Regions from separate parts of the Pseudoduganella sp. RAF53_2 genome, predicted to be linked through region 1. Evidence: predicted binding sites of a transcription regulator. Region 1 holds the regulator's gene; the other holds the start of a gene.
What was found. Region 1 encodes sigma-54, which starts transcription at its own class of promoters, with help from an activator protein. Its sites were predicted from a motif close to TGGCANGNAANCTGCTTT; they were not measured.
Positions count from the first base shown of each region.

Region 2: a site for sigma-54 is predicted at 2,936-2,953, ahead of AB4Z11_RS18255 (PEP-CTERM sorting domain-containing protein). Genes of this name have one in related genera too.

Region 1 is NZ_JBFRDW010000050.1:7,620-18,100, forward strand. Features, by position in the region: gene AB4Z11_RS05130 (enoyl-CoA hydratase/isomerase family protein) at 1-297, opposite strand, end outside; gene hpf (ribosome hibernation-promoting factor, HPF/YfiA family) at 410-769, opposite strand; gene AB4Z11_RS05140 (RNA polymerase factor sigma-54) at 837-2,318, opposite strand; partial or broken gene AB4Z11_RS05145 (LPS export ABC transporter ATP-binding protein) at 2,328-2,955, opposite strand; gene lptA (lipopolysaccharide transport periplasmic protein LptA) at 2,958-3,557, opposite strand; gene lptC (LPS export ABC transporter periplasmic protein LptC) at 3,579-4,175, opposite strand; gene AB4Z11_RS05160 (KdsC family phosphatase) at 4,185-4,724, opposite strand; gene AB4Z11_RS05165 (KpsF/GutQ family sugar-phosphate isomerase) at 4,724-5,746, opposite strand; gene AB4Z11_RS05170 (cation:proton antiporter domain-containing protein) at 5,827-7,806, shown strand; gene AB4Z11_RS05175 (DUF484 family protein) at 7,876-9,006, opposite strand; gene AB4Z11_RS05180 (MOSC domain-containing protein) at 9,038-9,889, opposite strand; gene AB4Z11_RS05185 (NYN domain-containing protein) at 9,990-10,481, opposite strand, start outside.
Region 2 is NZ_JBFRDW010000305.1:226-4,468, reverse strand. Features, by position in the region: gene AB4Z11_RS18265 (GGDEF domain-containing protein) at 1-136, shown strand, start outside; gene AB4Z11_RS18260 (hypothetical protein) at 203-1,972, shown strand; gene AB4Z11_RS18255 (PEP-CTERM sorting domain-containing protein) at 1,976-2,887, opposite strand; gene AB4Z11_RS18250 (hypothetical protein) at 3,238-3,666, opposite strand; partial or broken gene AB4Z11_RS18245 (ERAP1-like C-terminal domain-containing protein) at 3,776-4,243, opposite strand, start outside.

The DNA of each region.
Region 1 (10,481 bases):
GATTAAATGATTTAGTGCATATTCCTCGGTGAAGAAATCTTCCAGCAGCGCGCTGTCGCCCTGCGGCGTTTTCTGGCCGACATCGTGGAAGAAGCGGATATCGCCACCCGCGCACAGCGCTTTCTCGCTGCTGCTGCGGATCACCACCGCAGCCACGTCTGCGTCCTCGCGCCAGGCCAGCAGCGCCTGAGTAATGGCGCGCACCATGTCGAGGGAAAGGGAGTTCAGAGCCTTGGGGCGGTCGAGGGTGATGAAGCCGGTGCCGTTGCTGACTTGGGTGTGGACGTATTCGCTCATGAACAAGATACTAAATAATTAATATTGTTTATTTTATCGCGCCACAGCCAGCGGCGCGGGGCGCAAAAAAGGGCGCCAGATGCGCCCTTAGTTTGATTGTCCCGCCACTCCTTTACATGACGGTGACAGGTGCTTCGTAAGTGTCCGGGATATGCTTGATCGCTTCGTGGTTGTGATTCTGGACGCGGGCCTTGTACTTCATGACCTGGCGGTCCAGTTTGTCGATCAGCGTATCGATGGCGGCATACAGGTCTTGCGACAGGCTCTCCACATACACAGTCTTACCCGACATACGCAGATTGATCTCCGCTTTTTGACGTTTTTCTTTCTCGGTGAGGTTATCTACAGTCAGGATGACAGCAATATCAATCACTTGATCGAAATGGCGCTTAACCCGCTCCAGCTTGTTCTGCACGTACTCGCGAATCGCTGGGGTCACTTCGACATGATGTCCACTGATGGTGAGATTCATACACACTCCTAAAGATGATGTCGCTTACTAGTTCGTACACGCTGGTGGCGTGCAGCGGAACCGTGCACTACAAAGACTTGCGGAGGCTAACGGGAGGAATTTTCAGAGCTTCGCGATACTTGGCAACAGTACGTCGCGCAATCACCATGCCCTGTTCTCCCAGCATGTCCGCAATCTTACTGTCGGATAAAGGATTTTTAGGGTCTTCAGCTCCTGTCAATTGCACGATCAGCGCACGGATCGCAGTAGAGGAAGCTTCACCCCCGGCTTCGGTTGCGACGTGGCTGCCAAAAAAGTACTTCAACTCAAACATTCCATGCGGGGTGAGCATATATTTTTGAGTTGTTACCCGAGAAATAGTGCTCTCGTGTAGTCCCAGTGTATCAGCTATTTCACGCAACACAAGGGGTCTCATGGCAACTGCACCATGACTGAAAAAGTTCTTCTGCCTTTCAACGATCGCTTGTGCAACGCGCAAAATCGTATCGAAACGCTGGCGCATATTCTTGATCAGCCACTTGGCTTCCTGCAGCTGTGCGCTCATCTGGCTCTCGCCTTTGCCCTGCTTGAGCAGGCTGGCGTACAGCGCATTCACACGCAGGCGCGGCATCACATCATTGTTCAGCATGACGATCCAGCCGTTGCGCCCCTTCTTCACGATCACGTCAGGCACCACGTAGTCTGACACGTCTGACGCAAATTCAGCGCCCGGATGCGGATTGCACTGGCGGATCACGGCCTGCGCTTCACGCAGGTCTTCGTCGTCGCAGTCGAGGGCTTTTTTCAGCTTGTTGAATTCACGCTGGGCGAACCAGGCCAGGTGCTTCTCGACGATGCATAGCGCCATGCGGCGCGTTACCAGCGGGATGTTCGGCAAGCGCTTGATTTGCAGCGCCAGGCACTCGGACGCATTGCGCGCGCCCACGCCAATGGGATCGAAAGTCTGCAGCAGCGCCAGCGACGTACGCAATTCTTCCAGTTCGATTTCCAGCTCTTCCGGCAGACGCGCATGGATTTCTTCCAACGGCTCTTCCAGGTAGCCGTTTTCGTCCAGCGCATCGATGATGATTTCCATCAGCGCGCGGTCGCGCGGTTCCTGCACGGTCACGCGCATCTGCTCCAGCAAATGCTCGCGCAGCGTGCAGCCGCTGGCTTCCAGTTGCGGACGGCCGTCTTCATCATCGGGCGACTTGCTGCTGGAGGAATTGCTCCAGTCGTCAACAGCATCGCCCTCGCCGTTGCCTTCATAGCTCTCGCCGTCGGCCGCAGGTGCTTCCGCGCCCTCGCCGCCTTCGCTGGCAGCCTGGCCGTTTTCTTGCGGCGGCGCTTCGCCATTGCCGCTGCCCTGGCTGATGGCGCCGTCCGCCAGCAGGCGCACGGAATTGTCCAGTGGATCGTCCAGCCGCTCCAGTAATGGGTTATCACTGAGCAGCTGCTCCAACTCCTGGTGCAGCTCAAGCGTCGACAGCTGCAACAGGCGGATCGACTGTTGCAGTTGCGGCGTAAGCGCCAGGTGTTGCGAAGTTCGCAGTTGCAGTGATTGTTTCATGGGCCTTTCTTACATCCGGAAGTGTTCGCCGAGGTAGACGCGGCGCACGGATTCGTCAGCAATAATGTCGTCAGGGCGGCCGGAAGCCAGTACCGAACCCTGGTTGATGATGTAGGCGCGGTCGCAAATGCCGAGCGTCTCACGCACATTGTGGTCGGTAATTAAGACGCCGATGTTGCGCTCCTTCAGAAAACGCACAATCCGTTGGATTTCGATCACGGCAATCGGGTCCACGCCGGCAAAAGGTTCGTCCAGAAGAACGAAGCGTGGGTTAGTGGCAAGAGCCCGTGCAATCTCAACACTGGATCTCCAGCACGGCACGGATATTCTCTTCCACGGTCAGCTTACGGAACACCGAAGCTTCCTGCGGCAGGTAGGACAGGCCCAGCGTGGCGCGCTTGTGAATCGGCAGGCTCGATACATCGATGCCACCGATATCGATGGTGCCAGCGTCGGATGCCACCAGTCCCACGATCATATAGAACGACGTCGTCTTGCCGGCACCGTTTGGTCCCAGCAGCCCTACCACTTCACCGCAATCGACCTGCAGCGAAACGTCATGCACCACCTGGCGTTTGCCATAGGTCTTTTGCAGACCTTTGACAACCAGGGTGCTGCTGCAATTGTTCTCCGCCATATTCATTTGACCGCCGGAGTGGTAGCTGGAGTTACCGGCGTTGCAGGCGCTGGTGCGTTGGCTTGCGAAGGCTGGATCACCATCTTCACGCGGCCGCCGCCCTGCTTGCTCTCGCCCGTGGTGGAGTTCTGCACGGAGAAGAATTCCTTGCGGCTGTCGTAGGAAATGAAAGGACCTTCAACTTCATCGGTGGTCTTGGCGCCTTCCAGGCGCGTGACCTTGGCCTTGGAAATCAGGCGCACCAGTTCGGACTTCTGGTCGTATTCGATGCGCTCGGCCTGGCCTTCGACCCACTGGTCGCCGGCGCCATCGCGCTTCTGGCGGAAAGTGGCCAGCGCGTTCGGCGCCGCCCAGAAGGTCACGTACTGATAGCCCTGCGGATCTTCCGTCACCAGCGCGCGGCCTGCCTTCATCAGCAGCGTGCCGCGGGTCAGCACCACGTCGCCGATCAGCGTGCGGGTCTGCTTCACTTCATCCGTGGTGCCCTGATTGGCTTCGATCACCGTTGGCTTGAGGGAGTCCGCCTTTTCCGCGCGGGCCAGGTTCAGGCCCATCAGCGGCAGCAGGGACAGCAGCAATAACTTGCTCAGTTTCTTTTTCATGTATGCTCCGAAAATTCTTGCTCAACGCTGAGGGGCAGGCGGATACACCAGGCGCATGCGCTGGTTCACTTCCGCCTGGCTGGTGGCGTTATTCACCTTCAGGCCAGTGCCTGTCAGCTTGGCGTTGCCGGACGTGGCGGTGAACGCCTGGTCCGTTTCCATCCGGTCTTCGTCCGGATAAATCGTCATCGCTTCAGTCTTCATGCTGAAGCTCTTTACGGTCTCGGTGCCGGCGCGGTCGGCGGTCACATTGCCGGCCAGCTTGACGCGGCTATTGCTGTCGTCCACGCGCGCCGTTTTGGCGTGAATGTCCATTGGCGGCAGGTCCGGCGTGATCTTGCGCACGACGGGCTTGTCGATCTCGGACGAATCGTCAATCGGGCGGTGGGTCAGCTTGTCGCCGGAAACGATATACGCCGGCTTGCCCTCTTTGCTCAGACGCACAAAGCTGAAGCGCTCGACGATGTAGTCAGGCTCCGTGAGCTTGGCGGCCGCCTGCATTTCCTCGCCTTCGCGGTTCAGCAGTTCGAGCAGCCAGAAGGTGCCGACGGCTGCGAACAGCGCCAGCATCATGCCGATCGAAAGCCTGACACGGTGAGAGGTCCTCTGGTTGCGCATACTGCTTCCTTACACCATGAATTGCGCCATGATGCGCTCAAAATTGCCCTGAGCGCGCAGCACGAATTCGCACACCTCGCGCACTGCACCGCGGCCACCGCTGGCCTGGGTCACGTGATGCACGCGGCTGTGCACTTCCGGGCGGCCGTTCGGCACACTCACGGCGAAACCGACGCGGCTCAGGATAGGCAGGTCCACCACATCGTCGCCGATGAAGCCGACCTGCTCTTCGGTCAGGCCCAGTTGCTGCAGCAGGGCCTTGAACGGCGTCAGCTTGTCGTGGCCGCCCTGGTGGACGAATTCGATGCCGAGGTCCTTGGCACGCGCGGTCACCTGCGGCGAACGGCGCGCGCTGATGATGGCGGTCTGCACACCCGATTCCTGCAGCAGCTTGATGCCCAGGCCATCGTGCACATTGAAGGTCTTCATCATCTCGCCGTCGGCACCGTAATGCAGGCTGCCGTCGGTCAGTACGCCATCGACGTCAAAGATCATCAGGCGCACCTTGGCGGCGCGCTTGACGATGTCCATATTGTAGGGGCGGCTCATCAGATCACCTTGGCGCGCGTAAGGTCGTGGATGTGCAGGGCGCCTACCAGTTTGCCCGCTTCGTCGGTGACCAGCATCTGGTTGATGCGGAATTCTTCCATGATGGCCACGGCATCCACGGCCAGCTTGTCCGCGTTGATGCTGCGCGGGTTCAGATGCATGACATCCTTGATGATCACCTTGCCGAAATCCTGCACCTTCTCGATCATGCGGCGCAGGTCGCCGTCGGTGAACACGCCGACCGGCTTGTTGTCCGCGTCGACGATGGCGGTCATGCCCATGCCCTTCTGGGTGATTTCCAGCAGCGCGTCCGGCAGACGGGTATCCAGGCCCACGGCCGGAATGGCGTCGCCGGTGCGCATGATGTCGCGCACATGGGTCAGCAGGCGGCGGCCCAGGGCGCCGCCCGGATGCGAACGGGCGAAGTCTTCTTCCTTGAAGCCGCGCAGGTCCAGCAGCGCCACGGCGATCGCGTCGCCCAGCGCCAGCGTGACGGTGGTGGAGGCGGTCGGCGCCAGATTCATCGGGCAGGCTTCCTTGGCGACCGACACGTCCAGGTGCACGTCCGACAGCTTGGCCAGGCTCGATTCCGGCTTGCCGGTCATCGAAATCACCACGCCGCCCATGCGCTTCACGACCGGCAGAATGGCCATCAGTTCGGCCGCTTCGCCGGAATAGGAAATGGCGATCACCGCATCTTCCGGCGTGATCATGCCCAGGTCGCCATGCGCCGCTTCGGCCGGGTGCACGAACAGGGCCGGCGTACCGGTGGACGCCAGGGTGGCAGCAATCTTGCGACCGATATGGCCGGACTTGCCAATGCCGGACACCACGACGCGACCTTTGCAATTCAGCAACAGCGACACGGCCTTGCCCACGGACTCGTCGGTCGCCAGGCGTTCATGCAGGGCGCGCAGCGCGTCCGTCTCGATTTGCAGGGCCTCGCGCGCCAGTTCCAGTGCGCGGGTTGCGGTCTTGGCATCAAAAGCTTTCAGCATTGTTTTTTCATCGGTTACACTCATGCCGGAAGTATAGCCGAATTGGTAAAGCAAAAAACTTGCCAGACGCAACAAACAACGGTGCCAAGTCGACTAGGATCAAAATGTTCTCGCCCCTCGAACTGACTCTCCTGCTGCTCGCCAGCGCCGTGCTGGGCGTGGTCGCTTTCCGCATGCTGCACCTGCCACCGATGCTCGGCTATCTGGCAGTCGGCATTCTGATCGGTCCCAATGCCCTGAACCTGGCCGCCGAGAGCGAAGCCACCCACTCGCTGGGCGAATTCGGGGTGGTGTTCCTGATGTTCTCCATCGGACTGGAATTCTCGCTTCCCAAGCTGATGTCGATGCGGCGCATCGTGTTCGGACTGGGCATGGCGCAGGTGGCGCTGACCATTGCCGTCACCATGCTGTTTGGCTGGGCGGTGCATTTCGTGCTGCCGCCGGCAATTCACCTGACCTGGCAGGCTTCCTTCGCCCTGGGCGGCGCGCTGGCCATGTCGTCCACCGCGATCGTGGTCAAAATGCTCACGGAACGGCTGGAACTGGAGCGCGAACACGGCCGCAATATCGTGGGCATCCTGCTGTTCCAGGATCTGGCCGTGGTGCCACTGCTGATTCTGATCCCGGCGCTGGCGCAGAATCCCGAGAACCTGGCGCCGACGCTGGCCTTCGCGAGCTTCAAGGCCACGGTGGTGCTGGTGCTGCTGCTGTTTATCGGCCAGCGCGTGATGCGCAAGTGGTTCACGGTGGTGGTCAAACGCCGCTCGCAGGAACTGTTCATGTTGAACCTCCTGCTGATCACGCTGGGCGCGGCCTGGATCACCGAGCAGGCCGGCTTGTCCCTGGCGCTGGGCGCTTTCGTGGCGGGCATGCTGATTTCCGAAACCGAATACAAGCACCAGGTGGAAGAGGACATCAAACCGTTCCGCGACGTGCTGCTGGGGCTTTTCTTCATCACCATCGGCATGCTGCTGAATGTGCGCATCGTGCTGGAAAACTGGTGGCTGGTGCTGCTTCTGCTGGCCGGTCCGGTGCTGCTGAAGTTCGGCCTGATCGCCGGCCTGGCGCGCCTGTTCGGTGCAAATACCGGCACGGCGATGCGTACCGGCCTGGCGCTGGCACAGGCGGGCGAATTCGGCTTCGTGCTGCTGAACGTGGTGGGCGGCATGCGCCTGGTCGATCCCTTTGTGGTGCAGGTGGTGCTGGCGTCGATGGTGTTGTCCATGCTGCTGGCGCCCTTCCTGATCGAGCAGTCGGACAAGATTGTGCTGAAGTTCTCCGCCAACGAATGGATGATGCAGTCGCTGACCCTGACCAAGATCGCGGCACGCACCATGTCCACCAACAAGCACGTGATCGTGGCGGGTTTCGGCCGTTCGGGCCAGAACCTGGCGCGCCTGCTGGCCGAAGAGAATATCGATTACCACGCGCTGGACCTGGACCCGACCCGCGTGCAGGAAGCGCAGAGCGCCGGCGCCAACGTGTCTTACGGCGATGCGGCGCGGCGCGAATCGCTGATTGCAGCCGGTATCTATCGCGCTTCAGCGATCGTGATTACCTACGCCAGCACGCCCTCGGCGCTGAAGGTGCTGTATCTGGTGCATGAGCTGGCCCCTACCCTGCCGGTCATCGTGCGCTCGCATGACGATTCGGACCTGGACCGCCTGAAAGCCGCCGGCGCTGCTGAAGTAGTGCCGGAACTGATGGAAGGCTCGCTGATGCTGGCCTCCCACGCCTTGGTGATGCTGGGCGTGCCGCTACGACGCGTGGTGCACCGCGTGCAGCGCGCGCGCGAAGAACGCTATGCCTCGCTGCGCGGCTACTTCCACGGCGCCAGCGATACGGGCGACGAGTCGGAGCTGGTGCGCCTGCATACGGTGGCGCTGGGCGATGGCGCTTCCTGCGTCGGCAAGCCGCTACGCGAGGTCGATCTCGGCGACACCGGCGCCGAGGTGACGGCCATCCGGCGCGGCAAGGCAAGGCTGGAAGTATCGGAAGAAACGGTGCTGGAGGCGGGCGACGTCATCGTGCTGCGCGGCGCCGCCGAAGCCGTAGCGCGCGCCGAGAATAATCTTTTGGCCTGAACGGCGGATCGATGATCCGCCCTACAATACGCCACTGCGTAGGGCGGGTCATTGACCCGCCATGCGTGATCAGCCGTAGCGAATCACGCGGTTACGGCCGCCTTCTTTGGCCTGGTACAAGGCTTCGTCCGCGTGGGCAATCAGCGCCTGCGCCTGGGCATCAACATCGGCATCGGCCGGCGTCTGCGCCAGACTGGCCACACCCACCGAAGCGGTAATCGATACCTTCACGCCGCCCGACAAATCGATCATGCTGGCAGCAATGCCGGCGCGGATGCGTTCCGCCACGAAGGCCGCGCTTTCCAGGTCCGCATTGATCAGCAGGACAACAAACTCCTCGCCGCCGAAACGCGCCAGCGCGTCCGACAGGCGCAGTTCGTTCTTGATGCGGTTGGCCACCTCGCGCAGTACATCGTCGCCGCCCTGGTGGCCGACGGTGTCGTTGACGCGCTTGAAGTGGTCGATGTCGATGTACATGAAGGAGATCGGATAATCCTGGCGGCGTGCGCGCGAGATCTCTTCCAGCAGGCGGCGGTCCACATAGCGGCGGTTGTACACGCCGGTGAGCGAATCGGTCAGGCCGATGTACTTCAACATTTCATTGGAGATCACGTTCTCCAGGCAGATGGCGATGATGGACGCCATATGCTCCACGAAGTCCGTGCCCAGCGATGGCGAGAAGCGCGCCGGGTCCACGCTGCCCAGATTCAGGCTGCCGATGATGCGCTTGTTACGCAGCAGTGGCACGATGGCCACGCTTTGCAGGCGCTGCGAGCTATCCGGGAACTGCGCACCGTGGCGCTCAGGATCGAACATGCCCAGTTCCGGCTTGGGCGGCATGCGCGGCGTCAGCTCGAAGCCCAGGGCATCGACATCCGGCACGAAAATCAGCTGCGGGAAATCTGCAAAGTTCACACCCAGCTTTTCCATCACGGTGCGGATGTCCGAATCCTCGTCGATCAGGCTCAGGGTAACGGCACTCAGGTCCGAGATGACGGGCAGCGTGCGGAAAATAGTGCCAATCAGTTCAGGGAAGCTGGCGGCGCCGACGATCTCCAGGTCGAAAGCCTGGTGGCGCATCATGATGGCGTGATTGCGTTCGGCCTGTTCGATCAGGTAAGCCATGCGCGCCCGCAGCGCCTGGTTTTCTGCCGCCAGGTCCGTTTGCTTGGGCCCCTTGCCCGGGATTTTTTGCGTCATGTCCATCAGCCCCGCCGATTCGATGCAACTATCAAAATGCCAGTGTAACTCCGATTTCCTCACCTACCCTTAAACGCTGGCCCTCGCCTTGCAGAACTACCACATTCATGCCGAAGCAGATGCCGCCGTCCACTTCCGGCTTGGCGCGGTAGCCTTGCAGAATATCCATTGGGTCCGGGCCGAATTCGCCGGTGCACTGATCGATCGAGGGCATGGGGCAGCGCGGGCAAGGTTTCACCGGCTTCAGAACGGCATCGCCGATGGTGAAGGTGTCGGTGTAGTCTTCTTCGAAAGGCTCGATACCGCCCACCACAATGTTCGGGCGGAAGCGGTTCATCGGCAGCTGGTCGCGGCCTGCCTTGCTCAGTTTTTCGTTGAGGTCCTGCAGGGAGCCGGTGCCGATCACCAGGATCGGGTAGCCGTCCGAGAACAGGGTGGGATGCTGCTCGCCGTTGGTCCAGGTGCCGCTGGTGGTGCGCTTGGCATTGACGTGGAAGCGCGCCAGGCGGCACGGCAGTCCGAGATAGCTGCTGAACCAGGTCGCGGTGGTTTCGTCGCAATCGTAGGCCAGCACGCTGTCTTCCCACACCTGCACTTGCAAGGTGGGCGCGGTGTCCGGATCGGGCATGCCAAGGGGGATTTCGAGACGCAGCATGCCGGGAGCACTGATCTCCAGCACGTCGCTTTTCAGTTTGGGCTTGATCAGGGCCATGCGCGGATGCTCGCGCTGGGTGAGCGCCACCCCGTCGGTGCCGACCAGCACCCACTCGCGGTCGTAAATCTGCTCCGACATCAGGCCGGCGCGCGTCAGCGTGGCTTCCTTGAGCGCGATGCCCGCACAGGATTTGATCGGATACAGATTGAGTTCGGAGAGGATGGCCATGTTGCTAACGCCCGATGACTAATTATTAAGCATCGATTATGGCAGCAAAGCGGACGGCCGACAATCGGCCGCCGCGCTTATTTCGGCCCTCCCGGCCGGATCAGGCCTCGGTTTTGGGCTTCGGCTTGCGTGGCAGCCTGCTGCGGGCAGGCGCCTTGTGCTTGCCCGGCTTGGGCACGCGCTTCGCCTTGGCGGCGCCGGAATCGGCATCGAGTTCGTTTTCGATAGCGTTCACGGACGCTTCCAGTGCGCGGTCGGCGGCGGCTTCGGCATCCGCATCGGCAGCCTTGCTGTCGGCCGCAGCGGCGGCAGCGTCGGCGGCCAGTACGGCTTCCGCTTCGTTCACGGCTTCCGCAGCGGCTGCGGCGGCCTTGGCGACCTTGCTGGTGCGGGTGGTCTTCTTGGCGGCCGGCTTGCGGGCCGCGCCACGGGCGCCGCGCTTGGCAGGCGCCGGGGCTTCAGACTGCTCCGGGGCTTCGGCTTCAGCATCGGCTGCAACGGCGCCGGCCTCCACTTCGGGCGCGTCATCCAGCGCGGCCTCGACCTGATTGGCCTCGGCCGCCAGTGCTTCCTCCGCGGCGGCGATGTCGGC
Region 2 (4,243 bases), on a different contig from region 1:
CGCGTCCTGGGTCCCCACCGACGCCAGCTGGGAAGAAGCCCTGCGCCGCGCCGACAGCGCCCTCTACCAATCCAAGAAAGACGGCCGCAACCGCGTCAGCGTCCACGGCGACACCTCGGTAGCGGAAGCGGCTTGACTTAGCTCTGCCCTGTGCTAAGTTGAGATGTTATCGACATGACATCACCTTGCGCAAGGAGGCATCATGTACCGGAAAACCTTGCTGGCCGCGGCCCTGATGGCGCTTGGCGCGGCCGACGCGGAACGCGCGCCTTTCGATCCTCTGTTCTCCTCCCCAGGCCTGTGCGCGCCAACCCAGGCGGGGCGGCCGCTCTTGCTGGACAAGCTGCTGCTGGCCCAGGCTGAAACGGCGCCGTTCAAGCCCACCCAGCAGCCACGCGCGGCGGCGGCGCCCGCCAAGCCGCCGCTGTATCCCAGCCTCGGCAATCTGCACATGAAGATCACGACCGCCAACGCGGCCGCGCAAGCCTATTTCGATCAGGGCATGCGCCTGACCTTCGCCTTCAACCATGCCGAAGCGGCGCGCGCTTTCCGCACTGCCCAGCAGCTCGATCCGCAATGCGCCATGTGCTACTGGGGCGAGGCGCTGGTGCTGGGACCGAACATTAACGCGCCCATGTTCCCGGACGCCGTCGCACCCGCCGCCGCTGCCGCCGCCAAAGCCGAATCGCTGGCTGCCAAAACCAGTGCGTCCGAGCAGGCGCTGATTCACGCTGTCGCCAAACGCTATCAGGCCGAACCGCCCGCCGACCGCAGTCCGCTGGACCAGGCGTACGCTGCCGCGATGGCGGACGCGGCGCGCGCCTTCCCCAATGACGACAATATCCAGGTGCTGTTTGCCGAAAGCCTGATGGATCTGGCGCCATGGGATTACTGGCAGGCCGCAGGCGCCCAGCCCAAAGGCCGCACGCCGGAAATGGTGGACGCCCTGGAGCGCGTGCTTGAGCGTAATCCCAACCACCCCGGAGCCATCCACTACTACATCCACGCAATGGAAGCGTCCACCCATCCGGACAAGGCGCTGCCCTACGCCCGCATGCTGGCCAAGCAGATTCCCGGCGCCGGCCATATCGTGCACATGCCTTCGCACATTTACTACCGCGTGGGCCTGTACCGCGAGGCGCTGCAATCGAATCTGGATGCGATCGCCATCGACGAAAAATACTTCAGCAAGGCGGACAGCGACCCCGTCTACAAAGGCGCCTACTACCCGCACAACATCCACTTCGCCATGGTGTCGGCCCTGATGGGCGGGGACGGCAAGGCGGCGCTGGAAGCCGCCGATAAACTCGACAAGGCGCTGCCTGCGGACCTGGTCAAAGCCTTCGCCGTGATGCAGCCGGTGAAAGCGGCGCCTTACTTCTCGCACGTGCAGTTCAGCAGTCCCGACACGCTGCTGGCCCTGCCCGATCCGGGTCCTGACTTCGTGCTGGTGAAAGCCATGTGGCACTATGCCCGCGCCACCGCCTACGCGCGCAAGGGCGCCGTAGCCGATGCGCAGAAAGAGGCGGATGCCTTGGCCGCACTGGAAAAGAACGCCGACTTCAAACCCATCCTGGATTGGGGCGTGCCGGCGCCGGACATCGTGCACACCGCGCGCGCCATTGCGATGGGCCGCGTCGCCGAAGCCAGGGGCGATATGGACGGCGCCATCAAAGCCTATGAGGAAGCCGTCGCCGCGCAGGATTCTCTGCCCTACACTGAGCCGCCCTACTGGTATTACCCGGTGCGTCAATCGCTGGGGGCGGCCCTGCTGCGTGCCGGCAGGCTGGATGCTGCGGAGCAGGCCTTCCGTGCCTCATTTGCAAAAACGCCCAGCAATGGCTGGGCGTTGCGTGGCCTGATCGAGGTCTATCGTCAGCGCGGCGACACTGCCGCGCTGGCCGCTGCCCGTAAGCGTTTCGAAACCACCTGGCTAGGCCGCAAGGACGGGCCCGACCTGGCCAGGTTATAGGGCTTATTTGCCGAAGCGGCGGCGCATGGTGTACACCATGCCCAGCAGGCCGAAGCCCATCAGCGGCAGGCTATCCGGCTCGGGCACGTCGCAAGCCGGCTGGCCCGGCGAGCCGCAGCTGATCACCGTACCGGCCCCGCCACCCAGCACCACAGCGCCGGGGAAAGTGCCGCCCGCATCATTGAAGATCGGGCCGGTGATCAGGGTTTGCAAACCACCGAAGTTGCCGGAGAACCAGGCGTGCCAGGGCGTAGCATTGCTGGCGTCGGCATTGGTCAGGCCCGGGAAGGYAGCGTTACCGGCTGCGGTCAGCGTCAGCTGGCTGGTGTCGGTTGACGGACCACCGTTATCGCCCTGCACAATCAGACCGGGCAGCAGGGAAGTCAGCCAGCCGTAGCCGATGGCAGAGTTGGCCTGCTCCTGCGTGAACAGGCCACCGCCTGCCGCCAGATAGCTGTTCAGCGCAGCACCCTGGGCATTGACCAGCGCCAGCTGGGCGTCGCTGATGCCGCCAATGATATTGCTTTCCACGGTCGGCATGTAGATGATGCCGGCATTGCCGATGTTGACCGCGCCCGTGCCATCGAAGAAGCCGCTGATATCGCTCAGCGAAGTCAGGTTGGCAAACGTCCAGGAGCCGGTCAGCGCGGAGTTCTGGGTGGACGAATCAAAGGCAGCGCCGGCCTGCGAGCCGTTGCAGCCCAGGCAGACGATGGAGTTCCTGCCGTTGCTGACCTGGCCTGCGATGTTCTCGAATGCCTTTTGCATGAACAGCCAGCCGGTCATATTGGTCGTGCCGGTGGCGAAACCGTGGTCATCAGCATCGGTACCGGCAATGATCACAGGGCCTGCGGTGGCGGCCGAAGCCGTCAGGCTCAGCAGCAAAATTCCCAGCAGCTTGGACAAATTTTTCATTGTTGAATTTCTTCCTTGGTTTGGTTTTGATCAGGACACCGGCCCCAAAGAGCAAATTCAATGCCAACGTTAAAATTTTTACATCATTTCTTTAATTATCAAAAGCTTATCGTTTACTTTTAAATAAGTACCTGCCCTCAACTGTCAAAATTTTCGACAAAAAAAAGCCTCCGGGCCTTGCGGCACCGGAGGGTGGGGAAAACCGCTGGGAGGAGCGGTATCTTGGATTGGGATCAAACGGGCGCATTGTAAGCAATAGAATGCCCTTCAATTCTCTCGAATTGTTGCAAGTCAGCAATTAAATGGAAGGCCGGGCCACCACGACGGGGCCCGGCTGGGTCGGAAAGGCGCTAATTACCGCCAAAAGTGAGTAAAACAGGCTTCACCGGCAAGCCGGCAAGGGCGCTGGCTTGCGGTATGTAGAGCACATCGCCGCGCACTTCACCGTCCATCCGCTGGTTCAGGCTGAGCTTGAGGCTGCGGTCCACGGCCACAAAACTGTCGGCAGTGGCGCCCACCACCCGGACTTTGTCCTGGTCACCGATCTGGGCGTACATGGCATGCCCGCGCGAGGTGAGGTACAGGACACGCCCATCGGACAGGTCGTACGCGCCCTGGTAGCTGTCGAAATTGGTGAGGACCATGCCGAGTGCATGATCTGGCAGGTCGATGCTCCACGGTGCCGGCACGCGGACGGTGCTGTCCCGGGATTCCGTTGACTGGGCGCCGGCCGCGAGCGGCAGCACGCACAGTAACGCAGTGAGGAGGGTCGCTTTCATGGTCTTCTCCCAGTGATGGAGGAGCAAAACCACTATACGCCGGCGCCTGAGCACCGGCGTATCGATAGCAAAATGCAATGGCGCCGCCGGCGGGCAGCGCCTTCACCGATCAGCTCAGCGGAACGGTGAGCGCCTTGCGGATGGTCACGCAGCGGGCGTCTTCCTGATGCGTCACAAGCAGTGCGCGGCGCGTACCGGCGGACAGCTCCTTATCCTGCTCGGCTGCCGCCGCCAGGCGTGCCACGCTGTCGGCCGTGCAGCTGGCCGGGATCATGCGCGTAGCGTAAGTGCGCATGAAGACCGGACCGGCAGCCTTGTCCAGCACGGGCAGCTGGGCCAGGCGTTCCGCCGCGGTCTGCTCGGCGAGCCTGGTCTGCGAAGCCGGGTACATGGATTCCATCGCCGTGCGGAGGCGCGAGAACGGCAGCTTGCTTTGCGTGTCGCCGATCTTGGCGATCCACTCTTCCTTCACCTTCGCATCAGGACGCGCCACGGTCGCCGCCAGTGCTGCAGCTTCACCGGTATCGGACTTGTCCTTCGCCTGTTCCGCCGCCAGCAGCGCATCGCCGCCCTTGTA